Regions from separate parts of the Xanthomonas sp. NCPPB 3442 genome, predicted to be linked through region 3. Evidence: predicted binding sites of a transcription regulator. Region 3 holds the regulator's gene; each other region holds the start of a gene.

Region 1 (5,031 bases), 1.1 Mb from region 3:
ATTTCTTCGGCAAGGGCCGCACCCCGCAGGACGAGGAATACACCGCCTCGCTGGTTGCGGTGGATGCCGCTACTGGCAAGGAACGCTGGCATTTCCGTACCGTCAACCACGACCTGTGGGATTACGACATCGGCCCGCAGCCGAACCTGGTCGATTGGCCGATCGCTGGCGGCGGTACGCGTGCTGCGGTGATCCAGGCCACCAAGTCCGGCCAGGTGTTCGTGCTGGACCGCGCCACCGGCGAGCCGATCATGCCGGTCAAGCAGATCCCGGTACCGCAGGGAACCGACCACGGCGACTGGACCGCTGCCACGCAACCGATCTCGCCGGGCATGCCCAACACTGTGGGCGCGCCGAGCCGCGAGTTCGAAAAAATCATCGAATCCGATGCCTGGGGCATGACCCCGTTCGACCAGTTGGTCTGCCGTATCCAGTTCAAGCAACTGCGCTACGAAGGCATGTTCACCCCGCCCACCCTGCAGGGGTCGCTGGCCTTCACCGGCAACCACGGCGGCATCAACTGGGGCGGTGTTTCGGTGGACCTGCAGCGCGGCATCATGGTGATGAACAGCAATCGCCTGCCGTACACCCTGCAGGTGTATACCCGCGAAAAAATGAATGAGCTGGGCGTGGTGTCGGTGTTCGACGGCAAGAGCAAGACGCCCGGCTACATGGCGCAGAAGGGCCTGGCCTACGGCGCCCGCAAGGAGCCGTGGATGTCGCCGCTCAACACCCCGTGCGTGGCCCCGCCGTGGGGCTACATCGCCGGCGTTGACCTGCGCACGCAGCAGGTGATCTGGCGCCGTCCGCTGGGCACCGGTTACGACCAGGGGCCGATGGGCATTCCGTCCAAGACCAAGTTCGAGATCGGCACGCCCAACAACAGCGGCTCGCTGGCCACCGCTGGCGGGGTGACCTTCATCGGCGCGACCCTGGACGACTTCATGCGCGGCTTCGACACCCGCACCGGCAAGCAGGTCTGGAGACCCGCGTCCCCGCCGGCCCGCAGGCAGCGCCGATGAGCTACACCATCAACGGCAAGCAATACATCGTGGCCGCCGTCGGTGGACACGACCGCATGGAAACCAAGTCGGGCGACAGCGTCATTGCCTGGGCCCTGCCGGACGATGCGCAGGCCGCGCCTGCCAAGTAACGGCAGCGCTCCAAGCACCACGCGGCCAGGCGGTACGCCGATGCGCATGAGCGCATGCAGTCTGCACTGCCTTGGCCGCTGCGCATCACCGCCTGGCTGCGCTCTGGCGCATAGGCCGCCTGCCGTCGGTCCAGGGCCGACGGATGCACCAATCAACCGGTCGTCGCGAGACGGCCGGTTTTTTTGTGCGCGCTTGCCGCTACGGCGAAGGCACCTGGGGGCAAAGCCGGCGATGTCGGCCCAGCGTATGACGCGTGGCCAACGCGCTTGCTGTCAGACCTGAGTTTCAGACATCCGAACCCAGGCCAACCTCCCAGGATGGCGCTCCCATGCGGCAGTCAGATGCTGCGCAAGTGCGAATCCAGCGCGCAGGCCGTTGGCAACCGAATCAGCCCCAACTTCGATGGGATTTGCCCGCTCCCAATAGCAGTTCGCTGACATGCCGGGCATTCGCTCCGCGCGGACATTTTTCACGCAGAATTTACATTTGAGTCAACGTGTTAGCGCATCGATCGCCACGGGCACGCATACCCTGCCGAACTGAAATCGCTTTCATATCAAGGACATCACGCCATTTCGGGACCTGGTTGTCACATTCCGACGAACGGCACCTTCACATCATCATGATTCGGACTCAGCCGCCGATACCCCCATTGCGGGCCATGGACTGCCGATGCCGCTCCCCCTTCTCAGATCATCCAGCTGGACTCAGCCTATGTCGCTTGCACACGATGCCGCCCCCGTTGCCCAACCGCCCGCCGGTCGGCACGTTGCGCGCGCCACCTGGACTACATGGCTGCCCGCCGCTGCACATGTCGCGCTGCTGGCATTGCTGGCCTGCTATGCCGCCACGCTGGTACCCGGCAGCTTCCTGAGCGGGCTCGGGCGCGTGCTGCCCGCCCTGCTGGTGTTGGGCGCGGCGAGCGCCGGGCTCTGGTGGTGGTCGCGCCGGCGTCACGACACGCAGTTGCAACAGGCAATGCGTGCGGTGGTGGCGATCGGCGAAGGACGCACCCAGCGACTGGACCTGCGCAACGCCTCCGGCGACCTCGCACCGTTGCTGCACGCGCTACAGGATGCCCAGGACAAGCTCGCCATCCGCATCGATGTGATGGAGCAAGGCCTGCGCCATGGCCAGTTCGTGATCAAGGCGCTGGACGATCTGGACACCATGATCCGCATCGCCGACGACGATGGCCAGGTGCTGTTTGCCAACCGCAAACTGCTCGCCATGCTCAAGCTGATCGAGCCGGATGTGCAGAGCTTCCGTCCCAGCTTCCATGCCGAAGGCTTCGTCGGCGGCAGCATCGGCGACATCTATCCCGACAGCCAGGCCGCGATCGACCGCATGCGCGCGTTGAATGCCTCCAAGGCCGTGCGTGCGCCATTCTTCGGCCGCCAGATCGACTTCGTGTACAGCCCGATCATCGCCGCCGACGGCACCAAGCTCGGCACCATCGCGCAGTGGATGGACGTCACCGCGCAGGTCAACGCCGAGCAGGCACTGATCCAGATCATCGACGCCGCCTCGGCCGGCGATTTCAGCCGTCGCATGCAGATCGATGGCATGGACGGTGTGTTGCTGACCCTGGCGCAAGGCATCAACCGCATCTACGACTCGGTGGAAACCCATCTGGCCGCATTGGCGCGCGTGATCGGCGCGCTGGCCGAAGGCGACCTGACCCAGCGTGTGGACGGCGATGCGCACGGTATCTTCGCGCGCTTGCGCGACGATACCAACCAGACCGTCACCCGCCTCACCGAAATCATCGGCGGCATCCAGGCCGCATCGGACACCATCCGCCAGGCCGCAGTGGAAATTGCCGCCGGCAACATGGATCTTTCCGAGCGCACCGAGCAACAGGCGGCCAACCTGGAAGAAACCGCCAGCTCGATGGAAGAACTCACCTCCACCGTGAAGCAAAACGCCGAGAGCGCGCTGCAGGCCAATCGCCTGGTCGTCGGCACCGGCGACGTGGCGCAGAGCGGCGGCCAGGTGATGGACGAGGTGGTCGCCACCATGGGCCAGATCAGCACCGCCTCGCGCAAGATCGGCGAGATCATCGGTGTGATCGACGGCATCGCGTTCCAGACCAACATCCTGGCGCTCAACGCCGCAGTGGAAGCCGCGCGTGCCGGCGAACAGGGCCGCGGTTTTGCGGTGGTTGCCTCGGAAGTGCGTGCATTGGCACGGCGCTCGGCCGATGCGGCCAAGGAAATCAAGACGCTCATCGCCGACTCCACCGACAAGGTGGAACTGGGTTCGGGCCTGGTGCACCGCGCCGGCGCGACCATGCGCGAGATCGTCGGCTCGGTCAAACACGTCACCGACATCATGAGCGAGATCACCTCGGCCAGCGCCGAGCAGTCCAGCGGCATCGAGCAGGTCAACCGCACGGTCGCGCAGTTGGACGAGGTGACCCAACGTAACGCTGCGCTGGTGGAAGAAGCCACCGCCGCTGCGCGCAGCCTGGAAGAACAGGCCGTGGAACTGGCCGATGCGGTCTCGATCTTCCGCCTGCAATCCGACACCCGTCCCGGCGCCTCCCACGTCGCACGCGCCAGCTTCCACAACGCGGCATAGGCCCGGCATGCGCAGCGATTCGTAGGAGCGCACCCGGGCGCGACCGGGTTTCTGCGGAAATGCCATCCATCAACAGCTGCGCTGCTGAGGCCAGCCGAGCGATGCGCCGCATCGCCTCGTCCCAGCGTAGGTTCGCATTGAATTGCATCGCAATGCGATGCAGCGCGCCTCAGGCCAGCGCCCCGATGCCGGGTGCACTGCCTCAGTCCAGAAACCGCGCGTGCTGCTCGGGCGTGGGCAACATGCAGTGATCGCTGCGGCCGAACCAGCGATAACGATTGCGTGCGATCAGCCGGTAGCCGAGATCGCGCACGCGATGCGGGATCAGGCGCAGCACCCCACTCAGCCGCCAGAGCCCGCCCAATCCCGCAAGCACGCGCACGATCGCGTCGCTATCGGTCCAGGCACCGGTGGTGTCCACCAGTAGAAACGACAAAGGGTCGTCCGGATCCAGACCGTGCTGCTGCAACAGTGCGCGCCCGGCTTGCCCCTGCATGGCAGCAAAGCGATAGCGCCCACGCCGATCGTGGCGCAGCAGGAATTTGACCCAGCCATTGCAGAGCAGGCACACGCCATCGAAGACGATGGTGGCCCGCGCCGCAGGTGGCGCAACAGGCGATTGATCAGCGCGGTTCAAGCCAGCCCTCATAACGAATGAACGGTCCTACCAGCGGCAACTGCACGTCCACCAGAAACGCATAACGGCCGCCGTCGGCATGCTCGCGGCAGCGCACCTGCCGGAACCAGCGGGCAGGTAACCGAATCATCCCGAACGCCCACACGCCGGTGGCCTGCCAATACAACGATTGCGCATCGGCCTGCAGCGAAAATTCAAAGCGCACCGCGCCCAGGTGTTCGCGCAAGCTGGCTCCATGACGCCATAGCCGCGAATGCATCGGCATGCCATCAAAGCGCCGATGCCAGCGCTCGCCGCGCGCGTCGGCCAGAAAATCCACTTCCACCGCCACCTCGCCAGTGCGCGGCAAGCGGCTCAGCAGCGCCAGCAACGGAACCAGCGCATGCGTGCCGCGTTGAATCCTGGCCCGGCCGGCGAAGGTCTGCCGCTGCTGCACCGAATGCAGCGCGCGCACCGGCGCAGGCAGTTGCGCGAACGCGTCCTGCCCCAGCACCTGTGCGAACAGCGGCACGCTCAGGGCGCGATCCAGGCCAGCGTGGCCATGCGTCCGCTGCGGCGATCGCGGCGATGCGAGAAAAAGCGCTGCGGATCGGAAATGGTGCACAACCCGCCGCCATACACCGCAGCGGCCGGCACACCGGCCCGCTGCAGCCGCTG
Region 2 (5,031 bases), 950 kb from region 3:
CGTGGCGGAGACTGGATGGACTGATCGCGGTCTTCATGCTGCTGCTGTGTGTGCTGTTGCTGCTACCCGAGCACGCGGCGCTGCGCTAATCGCTCTGGCTGGACGGTGTGATGCAGTATCGCGCATGACTTGCGACGCATCAGAGCTGGGTATCCCGATCCATCGTGATCTGTTGCCGTACACCGCCAGGCCAGGGCCACCGGATCGTCGCTGACGCTGCGATTGCGCGCCACTTCGCGGTGTTTGGGCCGTTTCATCGGCAGCGAACAGGCGGCATTGCCGTGGATGGTGCCCCTGGGATGTGGACGGCGCCGTTGCAACATCCAGGCGCGCCTCCCAGGGCGCGCTTGGGACGAGGTCAGTGGCGTGTTGCGATTGCCGCCGGCAACCGCTTCGGTGCGCTCACGCCAGCTGCGCCTCTGCAGGGCAGCCAGCGGGCCATGCCACTCAGGCGTGGCGTACCTTGTCCAACAGATGCGCGACCGGCGCGGTAGCGCGGGTGTCTGCGCGGCGCGCGTGCCGTGCATCGATCTTGAAGATGGCGACCGCGTCGGTGAGGTGCACGGCTTGTTCTTCCATGGAGCGGGCCGCGGCAGTGGCTTCTTCCACCAGCGCCGCATTCTGTTGCGTGGTCTCGTCCATGTGCGTGATGGTGTGATTGACCTGTTCGATGCCGGCAGATTGCTCCTGCGAGGCCGCCGAAATTTCGCCCATGATGTCGGTGACGCGCTGGACGCTGGCCACAACCTCGCACATGGTCTTGCCGGCGCTGTGCACCAGTGCCGAGCCTTCGGCCACGCGTTGGACGGAATCGTCGATCAGGTCCTTGATCTCCTTGGCTGCGCCGGAGGAGCGTTGCGCCAGCGTGCGCACTTCCGAGGCGACAACCGCAAAACCACGGCCCTGCTCGCCTGCCCGGGCAGCTTCCACCGCGGCGTTCAGCGCCAGGATGTTGGTCTGGAAGGCAATGCCGTCGATGACGGAGATGATGTCGGCGATCTTCTTGGACGAGGCTTCGATACCACTCATCGTGTCCACGACCTTGCCGACCACATTGCCCCCCTCCGAGGCCACGCGTGCGGCGCCGATCGCCAGTTGATTGGCCTGGCGCGCACTCTCGGCATTCTGCTTGACGGTGGAGGTCAGCTCTTCCATCGAAGCGGCGGTCTCTTCCAGGTTGGCCGCCTGCTGCTCGGTCCGCTGCGACAGATCCTGATTGCCCGCGGCGATCTCGCTGGCAGCCGCGTTGATCGACACGGCCGACTGCTGGATGTTGCCGACGATCTGCGCCAGCTGGCTCGCCGTCGCGTTGGCGTCATCGCGCATCTGTGCGAACACGCCGCGGAAGTCCCCGCTCATGCGTGCGGTGAGGTCGCCCGCTGCGATCGACTGCAGCAGTGCCGACAGCGATTGCAGATTGCCGTCCGCGGTGGACATCAATTGGTTCAGGCTCTCCACCATGATGCGGAAATCGAACTGGAAGCGTTCGACATCGCCACGGGCGCTGAAGTCGCCATTGGCAGCCGCCTGTGCCAGGTGCCTGATTTGGTGATTCATCGCCGACAGGTTGAGCTTGACCTGCGACATGGTGTTGCTGAAGGCGGCTTTTTCGCCCGGCAGGGGCTGCATGTCTTCGGAGAGTTCGCCGATGGCATAGCGCCCCATGATGCGCGCCAGATCGTTTTGCACGGCCACGTGCGAGGCCACCAACGCGTTGGTGTCGTTGGCCATGCGGCCGTAGTCGCCCGGGAACACGGTTGCGTCGATGCGGAAGCTGATCTGGCCGTTGTCGTGATGCTTGGCCATGTCGGTCTGCGCCGCGATGAGGTTGCGCAGCTGCAGTTGCATCTTGTCCATGGCCTGCAACAGGCGACCGGTTTCATCCGTTGCGGTGGTGTGCACATCGTTGCGCAGATTGCCTGCGGCGATGGCTTCGGCAGTGCGCGTGGCCTGGCTCAACGGCGTGGTGAGGCTGCGCGTGATCAACCATGCGAGCAGCGCACTGATCACCAGCGCAGCGATGCCGCCGCTGGCCAGGATGATCTTGCCGTTGTGCATCGATGCAACCGCTGCCGCGTATGCGTCTTTGCTGAGGCGGCGCTCCAAGGCCGCATTTGCAGCAATTGCGGCTTGTTGCTCGTCCATCGCCGCAGCGGCAGCGCCTTGCAACAAGGCCTGCGCTTGCTGATTCTGGTCGCGCATGCCGTAGTCGAGAATCTGGTTGTTGAACTTGACCGAGACGTCGCGCTTTTCCTGCACCAGTGCGAGCGCGCTTTTCTCGAGTTCGCTGCTTGGCATCGCAGCCAAGGCATCGTGGGCTTGCTTGTAGCGCGCACGACTCTTTTCGATGATGTCCAGTGCGCGCCGGTTGGCCGCATCGCCGGACACCATCACCACGTCGCGCAAGCCGATCGCCACGTTGGTGTTGGCGTCGAGCATTTCGGAGGACAGCCGGATCCTTTCCATGTTGTTGTTGACGATGGTGTCCAGCTCATAACGCGCATTGGACATGGTGATCAGGCCGGTCGCCACCAGCAGGCCCGACAGCAGAATTAAGATGCCGAAGGCCATTCCGAGGCGACGGCCGACATTGAGGCGTTGCAGAAAGTCATTCATGACCGCTTCCAGGTAGTACAGCTGAGCAGCTCGGTGGATGCGGGGTGCATCGACTCAAGCGTCTTGCCCAGCTAGCGGCCGGATTTGAGGGAGCTAAAGACCGTCGATCGAAAATACTTACCGCTGATTCATTACAGATCGGAAGTTTCCTGACAGCAGTTTCCCGCGTCCTGACACGGGCGCCCCAGGGCGCGAATTCAGATGTGTCTGGCCGGATCGAAGCGTGCCAGGAATGCAGCGATTTTCCGACGTCTTGCCGACATGTGCGCTGACTAACAGACGCGTATGACCGGCCACCGGATTGCATGCAGGGCCAGTGCTGCATCGAACGCTGGGCAACGATCTGCCGCGAGCCCGTGAGCGGATAGGTCGTGCGAGCCACCTCATTGGAGGTGTGCCACGCCGTACGCCGAGCGGATTGCCGCGCCGCAGCATGCATGCCAGTAAGCACCGCGTGCTGCAGCGTGAGCCATCGCGTGCGCAGCGGCGCGACGCGATGGCGATCACTCTTTGCTCAGGCTTCCAGCGCAGCGACCACGTCTGCGTGCAGTTGCTTGGCGCCACTCTCGCTGTTGAAGCGCGCAAAGACTTCTTCGCCGGAGATCAGCCCGACCCGAACCGAGTGGCAATACGACCCGAAGCTTTCGCCAGCATTGAATGGGTCGCTGATGACAGAGATATGGTTGAGGCGGACCCGGGCGGTGCCGAACTGGATAAACATCTGCGATCTCCTGTGTGAGCTTCGAGTTTCCCACGTTGTCGTGCGGTGCAGAAGCGTTTGCCGGTGCCTGCGTGCACACTGCGTTTGCCGTTGCGTTGGTGGCGGGCAATGCGCAACTTGCGCAGGCGCACCGTCCAATGCATTGGGCAACGCTCCATCGCTGCCGTGCAACGACTCACGCGGGCGAGCAGCCAGCACGTACACTGCCGTCCCCTGATGCTGAGCTCGCCCGATGTCTGATCCGATCCGTCTCGATAAATGTATAGCTGCCGCGTTCGGCTGCTCGCGTGGCGAGGCCCAGCAGTACATCGAGGGTGGGTGGGTCAGCGTGGACGGCGTGGTGGTCGAAGAACCGCAGACGCTGGCTACCGCGGCGCAGGTTACCCTGGCCGAAAATGCGGTACTGGCGCCTGCCGAGCCCGCCACCTTGTTGCTGCACAAGCCGGCAGGCATCTGCGTCGATGCCGCGCTGGCGCTGGCCACGCCGGCAACGCGCAGCGCACTGGATCAGGCGGAAGTACGTGTGCTGAAACGGCACTTCCTACGCTTGCACGCACCGCTGCCGCTGGAAGACGCCGCAAGCGGCCTGCTGATCCTGAGCCAGGATGGCCGCGTGCTGCGCCGGTTGAGCGCTGACGCCAGCGCGATCGAGCAGGAATTTCTGGTCGAAGTGCGCGGTGAATTGCGCCCTTACGGCATGGCGCGGCTGGCGCATGGCTTGGTCTATCAGCAGCGCAGTCTGTCGCCCTGCAAGGTGAGCTGGCAAAACGAAGACCGCCTGCGGTTTGCGATCAAGCACGTGCAGCCAGGCCAATTGCGCTACATGTGCGGCGAAGTGGGCCTGGAGGTCGTGAGCATTCGCCGCCTGCGCGTGGGCCGGGTGTCGCTGGGCAAGCTGGCGATCGGTGAATGGCGCTACCTGCCGGCAGGTGAGCGGTTCTGACTGCAGCACGGAGTATGCGGCTGCAGCCGCTGGAATCACGTCGCGCTGTGTGCAAGCGTGCTCAGTCACGGCCAGCAGCGCATGCAGCGATTATTTCTTGTTGCGCTTTTTCTTGGCACGCGTGACCAGAAACAGCACAACGGCAATCACACCGATGACCAGGATGATGAAGGCCGGAGATAAAAACGAATTGTCGCCCATGCGGAACTCCTGACAGTCTTGCGCAGCACAGCGCTGCGATGACCTTAGCCTAGCGAGCGGCCTGCTTGATCGCGTGAAATGCATGGCTTGCCGCAGAAGCGGGCGCATGGTTCCGCCGCATCGATGATTCAGCGCATCGACGTAATTGGCGCGGAAGCTGGCGTTGCCTTGCATCGATCCATGCAGCAATCAATCAGCCACCTGGCACGTGTGGGAGCGTGCCTGTGCAGCGTGATTCGGGAAAGGATGGCCCGGTGCATGAGCGGGTGGCCAAGCAGGCGCTTGCGCAATGATGCGCCCACATCGGCATGCCGCGCGGATTGAGTGCCAGGGAAGGGATGCGCGATCGCAACGACGGTAGAGCTGCGGTCAATCGCAGGACGGGGCAGGTCTTCCAGGCATCAAACCTGGCGACAATTCTTTGGTGCTAAGCGACTGCACGGACGAACGCACGCGCAGATCGCAGGGAAGGCTCGGCCGTTCTGTCGCGCCTTTTCATCCGTGTCCCGGCAGGGGCGTGCTCTGCGCCCCGCGAGTTGAGCGGCCCAAC
Region 3 (5,031 bases):
GCTCAAGCCGTCTGCCGACGCCGAGGCAAGCCAGCGCCAGCGCGTCGCCAGCGCCGCCGACGACATGATTGCCGCCATGGCGCTGCGCCAGCCGGTCAGCGTGCCGCGCCAGGCGCCGGTCGCCGCGCCGGTGCGTACCGCCAGCATTCCTTCGCCCGCTGCCCAGGCACTCGCCCACGCGGTTGCCGTCACCGCCGCGCCGCGCCAGGAACACGCGCTGTCGGCCGTACCGGAACAGTTGTTCGCCGACTTTTTGACCACGGCCCCGGTGCAGCGCCCGGCCGTCCCGGCCACGGCGGTGCAGGCGCCCGCGCCGGTCGCGGCGGCAACGGTCACCGCCCCGGCGTTTGCTGCCGCAGGCCAGGACGACGACGCCTTCGCCGACGAAGCCGACTTCGATCTGGACGACGCCCTTCCGCAGATCCTGCCGCCGGCCGCGCTGCCGCCGATCGTGGTCGCCCCGCCCGCCCCCGCTGCGCTGGCCGCAGTGCCGGTGGCGGCCGCGCCGATCCCGCAGAACGACGAAGAACTCAAGCAACTGCGCGGTGAGCTGGCGCTGATGCGGCAGATGATCGAGCGCGAAATGAACCGCCTCACCGACGAGCGCCTGCGTGGCTCGCCGGTGCGCGCCCAGGCGCTGGAACTGATGGACGACTACGGCTTCGACGCCGGCCTGACCCGCGATATCGCCCTGCAGATCCCGGCCGATACCGAATTGCACCGTGGCCGCGGCCTGATGCTGGGCTTGCTGTCCAAGCGGTTGCCAGTGTCCCCGGTCGACCCGCTGGAACGTGGCGGCGTCATCGCCCTGGTCGGCCCGACCGGCGCCGGCAAGACCACCACCATCGCCAAGCTCGCCCAGCGCTTTGCCGCCCAGCACGCCCCGCGCGACGTGGCCCTGGTCACCACCGACACCCAGCGCGTGGGCGGCCGCGAACAGCTGCACAGCTACGGCCGCCAGCTCGGCATCGCGGTGCACGAGGCCGACAGCGCCGAAAGCCTGCTGGACCTGCTCGAGCGCCTGCGCGACTACAAGCTGGTGCTGATCGACACCGCCGGCATGGGCCAGCGCGACCGCGCCCTGGCCGCCCAGCTGAACTGGCTGCGTGCCGCCCAGCAGGTCACCTCGCTGCTGGTACTGCCTGCCAACGCCCATTTTTCCGACCTCGACGAGGTCGTACGCCGCTTCGCCCACGCCAAGCCCCAAGGCGTGGTGCTGACCAAACTCGACGAGACCGGCCGCTTCGGCAGCGCCTTGTCGGTGGTGGTCGACCACCAAATGCCCATCACCTGGGTGACTGACGGACAGCGGGTCCCTGACGACCTGCACCGCGCCAATGCCGCCAGTCTCGTTCTTCGCCTTGAAGATTTGCGGCGCGCTGCCGATAAGCCCTGTACTCCGGAGCACAACCATGCAGTCGCGTGAATACGCCAAGCTGACCAACGCCTTCCCCCTGTCGGCGACCCGTCCCGAGCCTTTGGGCCCGGTGCGCACCATTGCCGTGACCGGTGGCAAGGGCGGCGTGGGGAAAACCAACATCTCCGCCAACCTGGCCGTGGCGCTTGCCGACATGGGCAAACGCACGCTGCTGCTGGACGCCGACCTCGGCCTGGCCAACCTGGACGTGGTGCTGGGCCTGGCGCCCAAGTACACCCTGGCCGACCTGATTGCCGGCCGTTGCACGCTCGATGAAGTCATCATCGAAGGCCCCGGCGGCGTGCTGGTGGTGCCGGCCGCCTCCGGTCGCCGCCACATGGCCGAACTGGCCCCGGCCCAACACATCGGCCTGGTCAACGTGTTCTCCGAACTGGAACGCGACCTGGACGTGATGGTCATCGATACCGCCGCCGGCATCACCGACAGCGTGCTGACCTTCTGCCAGGCCGCCCAGGACACCGTGGTGGTGGTCTGCGACGAGCCGGCCTCGATCACCGACGCCTACGCGCTGATCAAGGTGCTCTCGCGCGAACGCGGCGTGGACCGCCTGCAGATCATCGCCAACATGGTGCGCGACCCCAACGAAGGTCGCTTGCTGTACGACAAGCTCTCGCGCGTGTGCGAAAAGTTCCTCGGCGATGTGTCGCTGAACTATCTCGGCCATGTGCCGCAGGACGACTGGCTGCGCCTGTCGGTGCAGCGCCAGCAACCGGTCATCAAGGCCTACCCCGCCAGTCCGTCGGCGCAGGCCATCGCCGAAATCGCACGCCGTACCTCGCGCTGGCAGGCCCCGACCGTGCCGCGCGGCAACGTCGAGTTCTTTGTCGAACGCATCATCCAACGGGGAGTGGCCGCATGAGCACCGCTACCGCAACCACGGCCAGCGCGCAGTACCGCGCCGTGCAGCGCAACAACGCCAACGACGTGGTGACCCAGCACGCCGACCTGGTCCGCCGCATCGCCCACCATCTGGCGGCGCGCCTGCCGGCCAGCGTGGAAGTGGACGACCTGATCCAGGCCGGCATGATCGGCCTGATCGAAGCCTCGCGCAGCTACGACTCCGAACAGGGCGCTTCGTTCGAAACCTATGCCTCGATCCGCATCCGCGGCTCGATGATCGACGAGATTCGCAGGGGCGACTGGGTGCCGCGTTCGGTGCACCGCCGCGCCCGCGACGCTGCCGCCGCCGTGCGCAAGATCGAACAGAACACCGGCCGCGCCGCCGCCGCCACCGAAGTGGCCGCCGCGATGGAAATGCCGCTGCCCGATTACCTGCGTCTGATGGAAGATGCCGCACGTGGCCAGGTGCTGAGCCTGGAATCGCGCATCGAAGATCACGGCGAGCTGGACACCACCGCCAAGGGTGGCCCCAACCCGCAGCAGATGATGGAGCGTGGCGAATTTGGTCGCGAGCTGGGCAAGGCCATCGGCCAATTGCCCGAGCGCGAGCAGCTGGTGCTGTCGCTGTACTACGAACAGGAATTGAACCTGAAGGAAATCGGCGCCGTGCTGGGCGTCAGCGAATCGCGCGTGTGCCAGATCCATGGCCAGGCGGTGGTGCGTTTGCGTGGCCGCCTCAAAGTCTTCGAACTGGCCGATGCCGGCGTCGAAGTCGACGACTGAATTTTTCGCGTAATTTTTCGTGTTAGGAGCTTGATGTGAACAAGAACATGCGGATCCTGATCGTGGACGACTTCTCGACGATGCGACGTATCGTCAAGAATCTGTTGGGCGATCTCGGCTTCACCAACACCGCAGAGGCCGAAGACGGCAACAGCGCCCTGGCGGCGTTGCGTGCCGGCCCGTTCGATTTCGTGGTCACCGACTGGAACATGCCCGGCATGACCGGCATCGACCTGCTGCGCAACATCCGCGCCGACGCCAAGCTCAAGCACCTGCCGGTGATGATGGTGACCGCCGAAGCCAAGCGCGAGCAGATCATCGAAGCGGCCCAGTGCGGCGTGAACGGCTACATCATCAAGCCGTTTACCGCCCAGACGCTGGAAGAAAAGTTGGGCAAGGTGTTCGAACGTCTGGCGGCGACCGCCTGATGAACGCGACCATGGAAACCGATGCCGAACGTGCCGCGTTGATCGAGCGCCTGCAGAACGCACTCGATGCACTGGAAAGCGGTGACCAGGTCGCCTGGCGTCGCGAGGTGGATCATCTCGCCGCCCTGCGCACGCGCCCGATGATGCAGAGCCTGAGCCGGCTCGCCCGCGAACTCGGCCAGGCGCTGGGCGAGCTGCCCACCATCCCCGAAGAAGCCGGCGAACTGGACGATGCCTGTTCGCGTCTGGACCACGTGGTGGAAATGACCGAAAAGGCCAGCCATCGCACGCTGGATCTGGTCGAAGAATGCCGCGAGCTAGCCAACCAGCTGCGCAACGGCGGGCTCAATCAGGACCAGGGCGCGCTGCTGGAAAAGATGCGCCACAACCTGACCGAGCTGTCGCTGGCGCAGAGCTACCAGGACCTGAGCGGCCAGATCATCCGGCGCGTGGCCGGTATCGTGCGGCGCGTGCATGAAGGCTTCGGTGCGCTCGGCCTGCCGCCGAAGAACATCGAACCGAAGAAAGACGACGGCGGTCTTGCCGGTCCTGCAGTCAAGGGCCTGGACCGTCACGCGGTGTCGCAGGACGATGCCGACGACCTGCTGTCCGGATTGGGGCTGTAACCATGAGTGCTGTTCCAGACGATATTGCTGCCGATTTCATCGTCGAGGCCCAGGAAATCCTGGATCGCCTCGGCGAACAGTTGGTCTCGCTGGAACAGGCGCCAGAAGAAGCCGACCAGCTCAACGCGGTGTTCCGCGGCTTCCACACGCTCAAGGGCGGCGCCGGCTTTCTGGCGATCAAGCCCATGGTGGAGCTGTGCCACGCCGCTGAAGAAACCCTGGGCATGGCGCGCTCGGGCCAGGCGGTGCTGCAGGCGCATCACTTCGATGCCGCGCAACAATCGCTGGATTATCTGCAGGCCATGCTGGATGCCATGGGCTCGGGCGAAGCCGTGCCGCACGCACCGGCCACGTTGATCGCGCAGTTCGACGCCAAGAGCGCCCCGCCGGCGGTCAAGGCCGCGCCGCAGGCGGCCGCGGCCAAGCCGGCTGCCGCCGCACACGGCGACGATGCGCATGCGCCCGCCCCCAAGGCGGCCGGCAAGGGCGCCGCCAAGACCGGCGCCGAAGCCGAACAGACCGTGCGCGTGGACACCAAGCGCCTGGACGCCATCGTCAACCTGATCGGCGAACTTGTGCTCTCGCGCAACCGGCTGAAGACCTTGCGCACCCGCCTGCGCGACGAAGAACTGGACCGCGCGGTCAGCACCCTGGACATCGCCACCGCACGCCTGCAGACCGCGGTCATGCGCACCCGCATGCAACCGGTGAGCAAGGTGTTCGCACGCTTCCCCAAGGTGGCCCGCGATGTTGCGCGCACCTTGTCCAAGGAAGTGGAGCTGGAACTGATCGGCGCCGAAACCGAGCTCGATCGTAATCTGGTCGAAGCCCTCGCCGACCCGTTGGTGCACCTGGTGCGCAACGCCATCGACCACGGCATCGAATCGCCTGCCCTGCGCGAAGCCACCGGCAAACC

The links. Region 3 encodes FliA, which starts transcription of late flagellar genes. Its sites were predicted from a motif close to TAAAGTTTNNCNNNCNNNGGCCGATAA; they were not measured.
Region 1: the regulator FliA is predicted to act here: its motif matches at 1,775-1,801, upstream of AC1POX_RS06090 (methyl-accepting chemotaxis protein).
Region 2: the regulator FliA is predicted to act here: its motif matches at 2,710-2,736, upstream of AC1POX_RS06490 (methyl-accepting chemotaxis protein).

The regions. Positions count from the first base shown of each region.
Region 1 is NZ_CM161514.1:1,402,116-1,407,146, reverse strand. Features, by position in the region: partial or broken gene AC1POX_RS06095 (glucose/quinate/shikimate family membrane-bound PQQ-dependent dehydrogenase) at 1-1,153, shown strand, start outside; gene AC1POX_RS06090 (methyl-accepting chemotaxis protein) at 1,869-3,737, shown strand; gene AC1POX_RS06085 (thiol-disulfide oxidoreductase DCC family protein) at 3,940-4,374, opposite strand; gene AC1POX_RS06080 (DUF4166 domain-containing protein) at 4,361-4,885, opposite strand; gene pgeF (peptidoglycan editing factor PgeF) at 4,888-5,031, opposite strand, start outside.
Region 2 is NZ_CM161514.1:1,507,054-1,512,084, forward strand. Features, by position in the region: gene AC1POX_RS06485 (LysE/ArgO family amino acid transporter) at 1-89, shown strand, start outside; gene AC1POX_RS06490 (methyl-accepting chemotaxis protein) at 448-2,616, opposite strand; gene AC1POX_RS06495 (hypothetical protein) at 3,131-3,337, opposite strand; gene AC1POX_RS06500 (rRNA pseudouridine synthase) at 3,570-4,280, shown strand; gene AC1POX_RS06505 (hypothetical protein) at 4,371-4,655, opposite strand.
Region 3 is NZ_CM161514.1:2,454,247-2,459,277, reverse strand. Features, by position in the region: gene flhF (flagellar biosynthesis GTPase FlhF) at 1-1,426, shown strand, start outside; gene AC1POX_RS10680 (MinD/ParA family protein) at 1,413-2,297, shown strand; gene AC1POX_RS10675 (RNA polymerase sigma factor FliA) at 2,294-3,061, shown strand; gene cheY (chemotaxis response regulator CheY) at 3,097-3,489, shown strand; gene AC1POX_RS10665 (protein phosphatase CheZ) at 3,489-4,115, shown strand; gene AC1POX_RS10660 (chemotaxis protein CheA) at 4,118-5,031, shown strand, end outside.